3 regions of the Ensifer sp. ZNC0028 genome follow, and region 1 is predicted to be linked to each of the others. Evidence: riboswitches for the same ligand, from Rfam matches in the RefSeq annotation. Region 1 holds a riboswitch; each other region holds the start of a gene.

Region 1 (4,190 bases):
GCTGGAAGGCGAAAAGCCGGCGGCCTTCTGGAGCAAGTTTGCCGATCTTGAAGCGCAATACGACGCGCGTATTCCCAAGCCCTGACGGCGGGATGGGTTCAGAGGTCAGGACGCGCGCAGGCGCCGGCAAGGATCCACTTGCCGGCGCTTTTCGTCAGGCACGGGCGAAACCGAGAATGAAGAACGCCAGCGCGCCGATCGACGCGAAGCTGCGCACGTGGTTCCACCAGACCCAGTCGGTCAGATAGCGCTCACGCCAGAGATCGGTCGCCGCCTGGCCGGGCGCTGCGGCGGCGAGCGCATCGTTCATCGGCACGTTGAAGACGATGGTCACCAGCAGCACGCCGACGACATAGGCGACACCGCCGGCGGCAAGCCACCACCGGCCCTCGCCGCCCGAGAGGAAGGCGACGACGATGAGCGCCAGGGCGAGCAGCGCCGTGCCCATGAAGGCGCTGAGGAAGATCGGGTTCTGGATCACGACATTGATCGCATTCATCGCAGCGATCCCCTGCTCCGGCGGCAGCCGCGACAGGGCCTGCATGATGCAGACCGAGAAGATGAAGAACAGTCCGGCCATCAGGCCGGAGCCGATCGCGGCGGCAAACGCCAGAGCGGGGATCAGGGGGATCATGCGGCAAGACTCCATACACCGGTTGCTGCGGTTTCCCGAGCGTAGGCTGCAAAGTCACGCGGACGCCGCCCAAGCACATGCTCGACATCGGACGTCAGGTTTGAATTGCGCCCGTCGAGCACCGAGGTGAAGAGATAGCGGATGAGTTCGACATAGTCATCAGGCACGCCGTCGGCCTGCAAGTGCGCCGCGAAGTCGGCAATCGGGATGGCCTGATAGGAGATCGGGCGGTTGGCTGCCGCGGCAATTTCGGCCACGGCGTCGGCAAAGGTCATCAGCCGCGGGCCGGTCAGCGAATAGACCTTGCCGATATGGCGGTCGTCGAGAAGCGCTTCGACAGCGACGTCGGCAATGTCGTCGCAGCTGATGAAAGGCTCGGTCACCGTGTCCACGGGCAGGAAGACGGAACCGCTCAAGACACCCTCGGCGAGGAAGCCTTCGTCGAAATTCTCGAAGAACCAGCTGCCCCGGATGACCGTCCAGTCGGCGCCGGAGGCCTGCAACGCGCGCTCTGCCGCTTCCGCCTCGTCCTCGCCACGCCCCGACAGCAGCACCAGCCGCTTGACGCCGGCGCTGACCGCAAGGCTCGAGAACTTGGCGATCACCTCGACGGAGCCCGGCACCGCCAGATCCGGCTGGAAGCAGACATAGATGCGATCGACGTTTTCAAGGACCGGCGCCCAGGTCGTCTCTTCCGTCCAATCGAAGGAAGGCGACGCCGAACGGGCACCGATGCGCACCGCGACGCCCTGCTCCCGAAGGCGCTCGGCCACCCGCCGCCCCGTCTTGCCGGTACCGCCCAAAACCAGTGTGACTTTCTGAGACATCGTTTCCTCCTGAGGTTCCACCAACAAACATGAGTATCTCTCACATTTGCAAATGTGATAAATCCTCGTATTTTAGGAGTCAAGTCAAAATGTGAGCATTACTCATGATTCCAGATGCAAGCCCCGCCACGCTTCCCGCCGACGACGAGCCTGCGCTGCGCCGGACACCGAGCCAGAAGCGCAGTCGCGAGCGCGTCGAGCAGATCCTTGCCTGCGCGACGGCGCTCATCCAGGAAAAGGGCAGCGACGCCATGCGCATGAGCGAAGTCGCTGAAAAGGCTGGGATTTCAATCGGCTCTCTGTACCAGTACTTCCCCGACAAGGCCGCGATCGTGCGCACGCTTGCCGAGCGCTACAATGCGGTCTGCAACGAGTGCATCGCGGCCGAACTGGCCAAGGTGACCTCGATCGCCGAGTTGCGCGACGCCTTCTCGCTTTTGTTTGACATCTATTACGAGATGTTCCTCGCCGAGCCGGTCATGCGCGACATCTGGTCGGCGATGCAGGCCGACAAGGCGCTGCGCGAAATCGACCTTGCGCAAAGCCGCGCCGGCGGAAAGCTGCTTGCCGATGTGTGGGCCCGGCTTGTGCCGGCGACGCCGCGCGAGGAAATCGACAGCGCCGCCTTCCTGATCATGCACCTCGGCGACTGCACCATGCGGCTTGCGGTCTCGGTCGACCGGGCCGAGGGCGACCAGATCGTCGAGGCCTACAAGCGCATGACCATCAAGGATTTTGTCGCGGATGGACCGCGCCGCGGCGCAGGCTCAATTGACAACTCCATGACAGAATCCTAATCATCTGGGATCGATTGGTTCCCGGGACGCGAACGCGTTTCGGGAGTAAACGGGAACGTGACGGATGGACCCACTCTGGGCATTCAAATCACGGCCGACCCCGCGACTGTAGAGCGACGTCGATCTGCCATTCCGGAGCGATCCGGAAGAAGCCACTGGAAAGGCCGCGAGAGGGCGGCCGAACTGGGAAGGCGAGGCAGACCGGGGGCATCGAGCCCAACGCCGTGAGCCAGGAAACCTGCCACTCGATGCGGGCATAGGGCCCAACCGGGAATTTCCCGATGCCATCACGGAGGTTGTCATGGCTACGTCTACCATTTCGAGCACCCCGCTCTCCCTCAGCGATCGTCTGACCGCTGGCGTCATCGCGCTCTTCATCGGCGCATTCCTCGTCTTCGGCGCCGGCCTTGCCAATTCGGCCGTGCTGCACGACACGGCGCACGACACCCGCCACTCCTACGGCTTCCCCTGCCACTGACCGATGCCTCGGAACGTCAACAACGTTCCGCATCGAACAATCTGCGGACCTGAACGCATCCGGCCCGCGCCGGATGTCGGCTTGTGTGCATCCCGGTTTTTCCGGCGTGCGAAAGCCATCCGCAGCACAGGCAAAATGGGAAGACTCAAGGACCACGCCGCAGCGCGTGGCTTTTGTCGTTATCGAGGGATTTCAAGATGATTGTCAGAACGCTTCTGGCCGCGATCGTGGCTGGATTGATTGCCGGTGTCTTCATGACCGGCGCCCAGGAATTGCGCGTCACGCCGCTGATCCTGCATGCGGAAGAATTCGAAGGCGAGGCTCCGGCCCCCACCGAACAGCCCGCGGCCCAGCCGGGTGCGGCACAGCCCGCCGCGGAAAACCACGACCAGCATTCGTCGCTCAAGGCCGTGTCGCCGCTTAGCGCCTTGCTCGACGCATTGTCGCCGATCACGCCCGCCTATGCCCATGAGGGCGAGCACGAGGAAGGCGGCATCATGTTCGGCATGAGCCGCTTCTCCGGCACGCTGATCGCGAACCTCGTCACCGGTTCCGGCTTCGGCCTGCTGCTCGCCGGCGTCAGCCTGGTGATCGGCTATCCGATCACGCTTCGGAACGGCGCGCTCTGGGGCGCCTGCGGCTGGCTTGCCGTGCACATGCTGCCGGCGATCGGCCTGCCGCCGGAACTGCCTGGCTTTCCGGCCGCCGAACTCGGCGACCGCCAGACCTGGTGGCTCGCAACGGTGGCGCTTTCGGCCGTCGGCCTTTATCTCGTCGTCCTGCGCGAGGAGATCGTCTCCAAGGTCGCGGGCCTCGTGCTGATCGCAGCGCCCCATGTCTACGGTGCGCCGCAGCCGCTCGACATCACCAGCAACGTTCCGGCCGTGCTCGGCGCAGAGTTTGCGGTGGCCGCACTCGCCACTACGCTCGCCTTCTGGATCGTGCTCGGCGTCGTCTCCGGCTTCATCAACGAGCGCTTCGTCAAGGCACAGTGATCGGCGATCACGGATCGTCACCAAAGCGACGGCGGGGTTCAGGCCCCGCCGTTTTGCATGAGATGCGCCGCCAGCCGCGCACGGCGATCTTCCGGCTCCAGCAGGACGCAGGTGTCGCAGAAGCTACCGCCCTCCGTCTTGAAATAGAGACAGCAGCCGCAGCGGATCCGATACTGGCGCGAAATGTGTTCACCACTTGCCGGATGGACAGCCGAAATCTGCTCGTAGCAAAGCTCATCAGAATAAAACCGCGAGCCGGGCCGCTTGACGATCGCCAGCGCCTCGGCCATGCCGCGCGCCTCATCCCCGATCGCGCGGCCGATTTCGAGGAACGCGCCGGCAAGGGCATCCGCCGCGAGCCGCCACTGCGCCCCGCTCGAGAGCCCTGTCCGTGCCTTGAGAACTGCAATGACGGGCGCCAGATGAGCGATGAAGCCCTGTTCGAAAGCGCTGACGCCC
Region 2 (4,190 bases), on a different contig from region 1:
GTCTTTCCCGGCGACACCAATCATCACGGCACCCTCTTTGGGGGTGCCGCATTGGCGCTGATGGACAGGATCGCCTTCATCGTTGCCACCCGCCACGGCCGCATACCCTTCGTCACCGCCTCCTGCGACCGGATCGATTTTCGCGCACCCGCCCGCATCGGCCAGATCGTCAGTTTCTCTGGCCGCCCGGTGCGCGTCGGGCGACGCTCGATGGTCGTCGACGTCGAGATGGTGGCCGAAAACCTTGCGACCGGCGGCCGCGATCTTTGCTCACGCGGACGGTTCACCATGGTTGGGATGCCGCAGGACAAAGGTGCCGACTGGCGCCTTCCGCCGCTCGCCGAGCCCGCGCCGGTGGTGCCCGAGGCGGTGGTGCCCGCGGCGGATTTCGTCGGCATGACCGACATCGTTTTTCCGGGCCAGACCAACAGCGCCGGCGCGCTCTTCGGCGGCGATGCACTCGCCCAGATGACGAAGGCGGCCTTCGTCGCCGCGACCCGACTGACCGGCAAAGCGATGGTGCTCGCCTCCTGCAGTAGCGATTTCAAGCGGCGTGTCGCCGCCGGAACGATCGTCGACACGCTGGCGCGCGTCACCCGGACCGGACGCAGTTCCACAACGATAGAGGTCGAGCTCTGGTCGGAAGAACTGCTCAGCGGCGTGCGCGTGCTGACCGTCACCGGGACTTTCGTGATGGTGGCCGTCGACAGCCGCAACCGCCCGGTTGCGGCCTTCGCCGCCTGAGCAAGCCGGGGGCGCCGCTCATGGCGCCCTCGATCCACAGGATTGATTGCGCGCCGCCATTTACTCCCCGTTATCCACACCGAAAAAGAAAAGACCTCTGCACCCCCCGCCTTCAGCATATAGAACCTATTGACGCAGATTTGCGATGAACTACTATATGTAGTGTTCGAGGTTCTTCCGATTCGCAAGGATTGGGAGCTAAGACGGGAATACGGTGCGCCGGCGGGTTTTCCGCTCAGGCTATGCCGTAGCTGCCCCCGCAACTGTAGACGGCGAGCGACTGTCCGGAATTGGACCACTGAGGCATGAGGCCTCGGGAAGGTCGGGATGGAAGCTTTGACCCGTAAGCCAGGAGACCTGCCTCGAGCAATAAACGTCCACGGGCGGGGTGTCCGGAGGGGTTGAGTGCGTGGCAGGATGAGCCTGCCCGATCGTCTCGACATCTCCCCGGCAGCCTGTCGAAAGCTTCGGGGTGAAGTCATGTCAGTTTCTTCCAGTTCAGATCCACCTTCTGCGGACGGGTGCGCATTGTTGCGCGCCTGATCGAAAGGCCGCGCCCTGAGAGCCCGCATCCGCGGAAATTCCGGAGCGCCCGACCAGAACGAGCCGGCCAGGTCGCGTAGCTGCACATGGACCAGCTTGCCGACATCCACTCCGGTCGAGGCGACCGGGGAGCGATGTTTCGTGCCCTATCGCCAAGCCCACGGTTCGCGTCCGCGCGCGCCGACGACCTCTTGCGCCCAATTTTCAGTTTCATTCACGAGGAACCCATGTCCGTCACCGTCTACAGCAAGCCCGCCTGCGTGCAATGCACCGCCACCACCCGCGCGCTCGATCGCCAGGGCATCGACTACAGGATCGTCGACATCTCCGAGGATGCGGACGCCTTCGCGCTGGTGCAGGACCTCGGCTACCGCCAGGTCCCCGTGGTCATCGCCGGCGAGCAGCATTGGGCCGGCTTCCGGCCGGACATGATCGGCGCGCTCGCCTGAGGAACGAAGCGATGGGCCTGATCGTCTATTTTTCCAGCCGCTCGGAAAACACTCATCGCTTCGTCGAAAAGCTCGGCCTTCGCGCGGCCCGCATACCGCTCAGGGAAGGTAAGGACACGCTTACAGTCACGGAGCCCTACGTGCTCGTCGTGCCGACCTATTGCGGCGACGACGGCCGGGGTGCCGTGCCGAAACAAGTGATCCGTTTCTTGAACGATACGGGCAACCGCTCTCACATCCGCGGCGTGATTGCTGCGGGCAACAGCAATTTCGGCGCGACCTACGGGATCGCCGGCGACGTGATCTCGGCCAAGTGCCGGGTACCCTATCTCTACAGGTTCGAGCTGCTCGGAACCGACGAGGACGTCGCCAATGTCAAAAACGGGATGGAACGATTTTGGACGTCACAACACTCGAACGCCCCCTGAAGGCGACGGAAGCGGCGCTGGATTACCACGCGCTGAACGCGATGCTGAACCTCTACGATGAGGAGGGGAAGATCCAGCTCGACAAGGACCGGCAGGCGGCTAAACAGTACTTCCTCCAGCACGTCAACCAGAACACGGTCTTCTTCCATAACCTGCGGGAAAAGCTCGATTATCTGGTGACCGAAGGCTATTACGAGCAGGAAGTGCTGGACCAGTATTCATTCAACTTCGTGCGCGATCTCTACGACCACGCCTATTCGAAGAAGTTCCGTTTCCCGACCTTCCTCGGCGCCTTCAAATACTACACGTCCTATACGCTCAAAACCTTCGACGGAAAGCGCTACCTGGAACGCTACGAAGACCGCGTCTGCATGGTGGCGATGGCCTTGGCGCGCGGCAACGAGGCGCTTGCCCGCGATCTCGTCGACGAGATCATTTCCGGCCGTTTCCAGCCGGCGACGCCGACCTTCCTCAATGCCGGCAAGAAGAGCCGTGGCGAGCTCGTCTCCTGCTTTCTGCTGAGGATCGAGGACAACATGGAGAGCATCGGCCGCGCCATCAATTCGGCGCTGCAGCTTTCCAAGCGCGGCGGTGGCGTGGCGCTGTCACTCACCAACATCCGCGAGATGGGCGCGCCGATCAAGCAGATCGAGAACCAGTCCTCCGGGGTCATCCCGGTCATGAAGTTGCTGGAAGACTCGTTCTCCTACGCCAACCAGCTCGGCGCGCGCCAGGGCGCGGGCGCGGTCTACCTGCATGCCCACCACCCCGACATCATGCGCTTCCTCGATACCAAGCGCGAAAATGCCGACGAGAAGATCCGCATCAAGACGCTGTCGCTCGGCGTCGTCATCCCCGACATCACCTTCGAGCTCGCTCGCAACAACGAGGACATGTACCTGTTCTCGCCCTATGACGTGCAGCAGGTCTATGGCGTGCCGCTCACCGAAATCTCGGTGACGGAGAAGTATCGCGAGATGGTGGAGGATGCCCGCATCCGCAAGCGCAAGATCAAGGCGCGCGACTTCTTCCAGATCATCGCCGAGATCCAGTTCGAGAGCGGTTATCCCTACATCATGTTCGAGGACACGGTGAACCGGGCAAACCCGATTGCCGGCCGTATCACCATGAGCAACCTCTGCTCGGAGATCCTGCAGGTTAGCGAGGCGAGCGAATTCAACGACGACCTCTCCTACAAGCACATGGGCAAGGACATCTCCTGCAACCTCGGCTCGCTGAACATCGCCGCTGCCATGGACAGCCCGGATTTCGGCCAGACGATCGAGACCTCGATCCGCGCACTGACAGCCGTCTCCGAAATGAGCCACATCTCGTCCGTACCTTCGATCGAGAAAGGCAACGACGACAGCCACGCGATCGGCCTCGGGCAGATGAACCTGCACGGCTATCTCGCCCGCGAGCGCATCTATTACGGCTCCGAGGAAGGCATCGATTTCACCAACATCTATTTCTACACGGTGACCTACCACGCGATCCGCGCATCGAACCGGCTGGCGGTCGAAAAGGGCAAGAGCTTCGCAGGCTTCGAAAACTCGAAATACGCCTCTGGCGACTATTTCGACAAATACACCCAGGCCGAATGGCTGCCGGCGACCGAAAAGGTGAAGGCGCTGTTCGAGGAAGCCGGCATTGTCATCCCGACCCAGGAAGACTGGTTGGAACTGAAACGGGCAGTGATGGAAGGAGGTCTCTACAACCAGAACCTCCAGGCCGTGCCGCCGACGGGCTCGATCTCCTACATCAACCACTCGACCTCCTCGATCCACCCGATCGTCTCGAAGATCGAGATCCGCAAGGAAGGCAAGATCGGCCGCGTCTACTACCCGGCCGCCTTCATGACCAACGACAATCTCGAATACTACCAGGACGCCTACGAGATCGGCCCGGAGAAGATCATCGACACCTATGCGGCGGCCACCCAGCACGTCGACCAGGGCCTGTCGCTGACGCTGTTCTTCCGCGACACGGCGACGACCCGCGACATCAACCGCGCCCAGATCCACGC
Region 3 (4,190 bases), on a different contig from region 1:
ACACCACCGACCGCGGCAGGTCGTCGCGCACGAAGGACCATTGCAGCATGGTGACCGGACCCGTCAGCATGCCCTTGACCGGTCGATCGGTCAGTGACTGCGCAAAGGCCGCCCATTCGACCGTCATCGGGTTTGGCCGGGAAACGTCGCCGAAGATGATCGGCGGGCGCACGTAGCGCGAACCGTAGCTCTGTACCCAGCCACTTCGGGTAAAGGCGTAGCCCGACAGCTGCTCGCCGAAATACTGCACCATGTCGTTACGCTCGAACTCGCCGTGTACCAGCACGTCGATGCCGATCTCTTCCTGCCAGCGCACCGCCTGCTCGGTCTCCCGGCGCAGATAGGCGGTGTAGTCGACATAGCTGAGTTCGCCCTTGGCATGCAGGGAACGGGCCTGCCGTACCTCCGGCGTCTGCGGGAAGGAGCCGATCGTCGTCGTCGGAAAAAGCGGCAACGGCAGCGCGTCCGCCTGGAGCGCGCGACGGGCTGGGAAGGGAGACCGGCGCTCGCTGTCGGCTGCCGTCAGCGCCTTCAGTCGCCCGGCAACAAGTGGATCATGGATCCTGAGCGACGTCAGACGCGCCTTGGCCGCTTCGCTCGAGGCGGCAAAGACCCTTTCCGGGCTGGCAAGCCCCGGCTCGAAGGCACGGGCGAGAAGGCTTAATTCATCGAGCTTCTGCACGGCGAAAGCGAGCCACGAGGCAAGCTCCAGGTCGAGCGCCCGTTCCATGTCGAGGTCGACGGGCACATGCAGGAGCGAGCACGAGGGCGCAAGCTCGATCCGGTCGCAGCCATGGGCAGAGACCAGCGGCTGCAGGCGGCTGAACAGGCCGGCAAGATCCGTCCTCCAGACGTTGCGGCCGTCGATGACGCCGAGCGACAGCACCCGGTCAGCCGGAGCGGATTGGATGAGGACCTCGATCTGCTGCGGCGCGCGCACGAGATCGACATGCAGGCCCGCGATCGGCAGCGCAAGGGCGCTCACCATATTGTCGCCGATCGCGCCGAAATAGGTCGCAAGCATGATCCGAAGCCCGGGAACTTTCGCCCGGAACGTATGATAGGCAAGGTCCAGGGCCTGCCTTTCCCGGTCGGTAAGATCGAGCACCAGACTAGGCTCGTCGATCTGAACCCAGTCGGCGCCGGCATCGGCAAGTTCGGTGAGCAGCTCGACGTAAACGGGAAGCAGGCGCTCGATCAGGTCGAGGGGATCGAAATCTCCGCCCTTCGCCTTGCCGAGCTTGAGGAAGGTCACCGGGCCAAGTAGGACCGGGCGGGTTCGATAGCCCAGGGCTTCAGCTTCGAGAAAGGCTTCGAGCGGCCGGTTATGCGTCAGCGCAAAACGTTGATCCGCTTCGAATTCGGGCACCATGTAATGGTAGTTGGTATCGAACCACTTGGTCATCTCGAGTGCGGCGTTGCCGCCGTCACCCGCATGCGTGCAACCGGAAGCACAGGGCGAACCCGTCGAGCCGCGCGCCATGGCAAAGTAAGTGTCGAGATCGACGGGACCGCCCTTCCAGCCATAGGCGGCCGGGACCGCACCGACGAGCACGGCAGTATCGAGCACGTGGTCGTAGAACGAGAAATCGTTCGAAGGGAGGATATCGATGCCGCGCGCCTTTTGCGCCGCCCAGTTTTCGGCCCGAAGCCGGCGGCCGACGTCGAAAAGGTCGTCACGGCTGATCTTGCCGGACCAGTAGCGTTCAAGCGCGAGTTTCAGTTCGCGGTGGCGGCCGATGCGCGGGAAGCCGAGATTGGCAGTCTTGATGGTCATTTCCTTACCCCGAAGGTTGAAGGGCAAGGTTTGAATGCGACGCATCCGCGACGCGAGAAGGGTCCCGCGTCGTCAACGCGCCTCATCGGACACCCCGCCCGTGGACGTTGTTCATCGCGGCAGGTCTCCTGGCTTGCGGGTCAACGCGGACCGTTCCGTCTTCCCGAGGCGTCTTCCTCAGTGACATCATCGAACGGCCGCTCTCCGCCTACAGTTGCGGGGGCAGCTCCGGCCTTAGCGCTTGTCAGCGCCGCACCGAATTCCCTCTTAGCTCCGCCCCGCCGGATGGCGAGGCGCAGAACCACGATGCCGGGACAATGCTCTGCAATCGCTTTCTCGTCAATCGCATAAAGAAATGCTTATGTCTTTATTTTCTCCAGCCAGGGCGCGGGGCGAGACGCGGGCAATGCGCGGCCCTTCGCTGCAAACTGTTTTCGCTGCGGGTTGCACCGGCACGGGATCGGGATCGGGCTCCTCCGGCCAGTGCCACGGATCCGCTGTGTCGCCGACGCGCGCACGGATATGTTCCTGGTCCCGCGTCAGGCCGATATCCCGGAGCTGGAACTCGTTGAACGCGTCGATGGCGACCGGAGCACTGAGGGTCCTGTCGGCCCAATTCAGGACATGGTAAATCATTGATCGCACTGCGCTAAGCATTGCTATCCTCACTTCTCTACAAGGCGTGTGTTCGCGAAAAAAGTGAGGTTTTTTGCCGTTTCGCGCAAAGCGATTTCTCGCATGCTGGCATAAAGAATGCTTATCTCAGCGTCATGAGCAAGATTCCCCCTATGAGTGCAGTGCGCGCCTTCGAGGCCGCCGCCAGGCACCTGAGTTTCACCCGCGCCGCCGAAGAGCTCGGCATGACGCAGGCGGCCGTCAGCTACCAGATCCGGTTGTTGGAGGACCGCATTGGCGCGCCGCTCTTTGTCCGCCTTCCGCGCGAGGTGCGGCTGACCGGTGCCGGGCGGCAGCTGGCGCCAAAGGTAACCGAAGCGATCGATCTTTTGGGGGCGGCCTTCTCGGAGATTGCCGACAAGACCGAACATCACCTGCACATCTCGGTGCTGCCGACCGTCGTTTCGAGCTGGCTCGGCCAGCGGCTCGCCACCTTCCAGACCGCGCATCCGAACATCAGCATCAGGGTGCACATGTCGACCGAACTCATCGATTTCAAGCGTGATGCCATCGATCTCGCGGTGCGCAGCGGCGCCGGCGACTGGCCGGGTAACGATGTCTTTCCCTTGTTTCCGCTCGATTACGTGCCGGTCTGTACGCCGTCCTTCCTGGAGAAACATCAACTCAAGGAGCCCGCCGACGTCTTGAGGATCCGGCGTTTCGGCAACGCCAACTGGTGGCGACGCTGGATGATCGAAACCGGCGTCGAGCCGCCGGCGAGCAACGGTACCGAGCTGATCTTCGACGTCCAGGCGATGGATGTCGCCACCATCCTGGCGGATCACGGCATGGCGATTGCCGTCTCGACCTTCCTGATGGATGAACTGAAGAGCGGCAGGTTGATCCGGCCGTTCGAGCATGTGGTGCGCGACGGCCGCGCCTATTGGCTGGTCTATCCGCAAAGCACCAGGCGGCAGAAGAAGATCCAGGCCTTTCGCGACTGGGTCGTCGCCGAAGCAGACGCGTCGAATGCGATGCTTGCGACCGTTATGGAGCAATCCTGTCCGGCATCTATTCGGGGCGAGCTCGGTGCAAAGTGGTGAGTCTGGGGAAAGAAGACGCAGACACATCCGGTGCGCGCGTGCCGGTTCGCGCCGGCCGGGCTTCGGAAAATGACGCTTTCATGGAGAAACTGAAAATCAGCTGAGAACGGCTGTTACCAAACTGACATGGCGGCTCCCTAAAGACTGCGGCCAACCGCAGAGAAGGGGAGAGACAGCCCTCCGACGCGGATACCGCAAGCCATCGTCGGAGGCCCGTTTCCATGAAAATCGTCCAGATCAGCGACACCCATCTCAGCCCCGCCAAAAGCCATTTCAACGGCAATTGGGAACCGGTTCGCGCCTGGATCGAGGCGGTAAAACCCGATCTCGTCATCCACACGGGCGATGTCACCATCGATGGTGCCGACCACGAGGACGATATCTCCTTCTCGCTCGATCTGATCGGCCAGCTCTCGATGCCGGTCGCGATCGTTCCCGGCAATCACGATGTCGGCCATCTGCCGGGCTCGCACCAGCCTGTAGACCCCGTCCGGCTTGCCCGCTGGCGCCGTCTCGCCGGTCCGGACTACTGGGGCCGCGACCATGGCGACTGGCGGCTGCTCGGCCTCAACAGCCTGCTGATCGGCTTCGAGGACGAGGAAGAAGACAGGCAATTTGCCTGGCTGGAGGAACAACTGCTTGGTCGCGACGGCCGCCGGGTGGCGGTGTTCGCCCACAAGCCGCTCTTCGTCGAC

The links. A riboswitch is a leader RNA that binds a small molecule or an ion and turns the genes downstream of it on or off. The one in region 1 is predicted to bind cobalamin.
Region 2: linked by a shared signal. The riboswitch ahead of nrdH (glutaredoxin-like protein NrdH) and the one ahead of L981_RS28560 (CbtB-domain containing protein) in region 1 are both predicted to bind cobalamin.
Region 3: linked by a shared signal. The riboswitch ahead of metE (5-methyltetrahydropteroyltriglutamate--homocysteine S-methyltransferase) and the one ahead of L981_RS28560 (CbtB-domain containing protein) in region 1 are both predicted to bind cobalamin.

The regions. Positions count from the first base shown of each region.
Region 1 covers NZ_JTLA01000135.1:6,714-10,903, reverse strand. The annotation lists gene L981_RS28580 (SRPBCC family protein) at 1-85, shown strand, start outside; gene L981_RS28575 (DUF1772 domain-containing protein) at 155-634, opposite strand; gene L981_RS28570 (NAD(P)H-binding protein) at 631-1,461, opposite strand; gene L981_RS28565 (TetR/AcrR family transcriptional regulator) at 1,566-2,258, shown strand; cobalamin riboswitch at 2,257-2,519, shown strand; gene L981_RS28560 (CbtB-domain containing protein) at 2,560-2,736, shown strand; gene L981_RS28555 (CbtA family protein) at 2,934-3,731, shown strand; gene L981_RS28550 (ferric iron reductase) at 3,770-4,190, opposite strand, start outside.
Region 2 covers NZ_JTLA01000107.1:25,526-29,715, reverse strand. The annotation lists gene L981_RS24830 (acyl-CoA thioesterase) at 1-744, shown strand, start outside; cobalamin riboswitch at 897-1,124, shown strand; gene nrdH (glutaredoxin-like protein NrdH) at 1,515-1,736, shown strand; gene nrdI (class Ib ribonucleoside-diphosphate reductase assembly flavoprotein NrdI) at 1,748-2,164, shown strand; gene nrdE (class 1b ribonucleoside-diphosphate reductase subunit alpha) at 2,134-4,190, shown strand, end outside.
Region 3 covers NZ_JTLA01000107.1:30,350-34,539, forward strand. The annotation lists gene metE (5-methyltetrahydropteroyltriglutamate--homocysteine S-methyltransferase) at 1-1,777, opposite strand, end outside; cobalamin riboswitch at 1,878-2,098, opposite strand; gene L981_RS24840 (hypothetical protein) at 2,117-2,413, opposite strand; gene L981_RS24845 (LysR substrate-binding domain-containing protein) at 2,566-3,495, shown strand; gene L981_RS24850 (metallophosphoesterase) at 3,717-4,190, shown strand, end outside.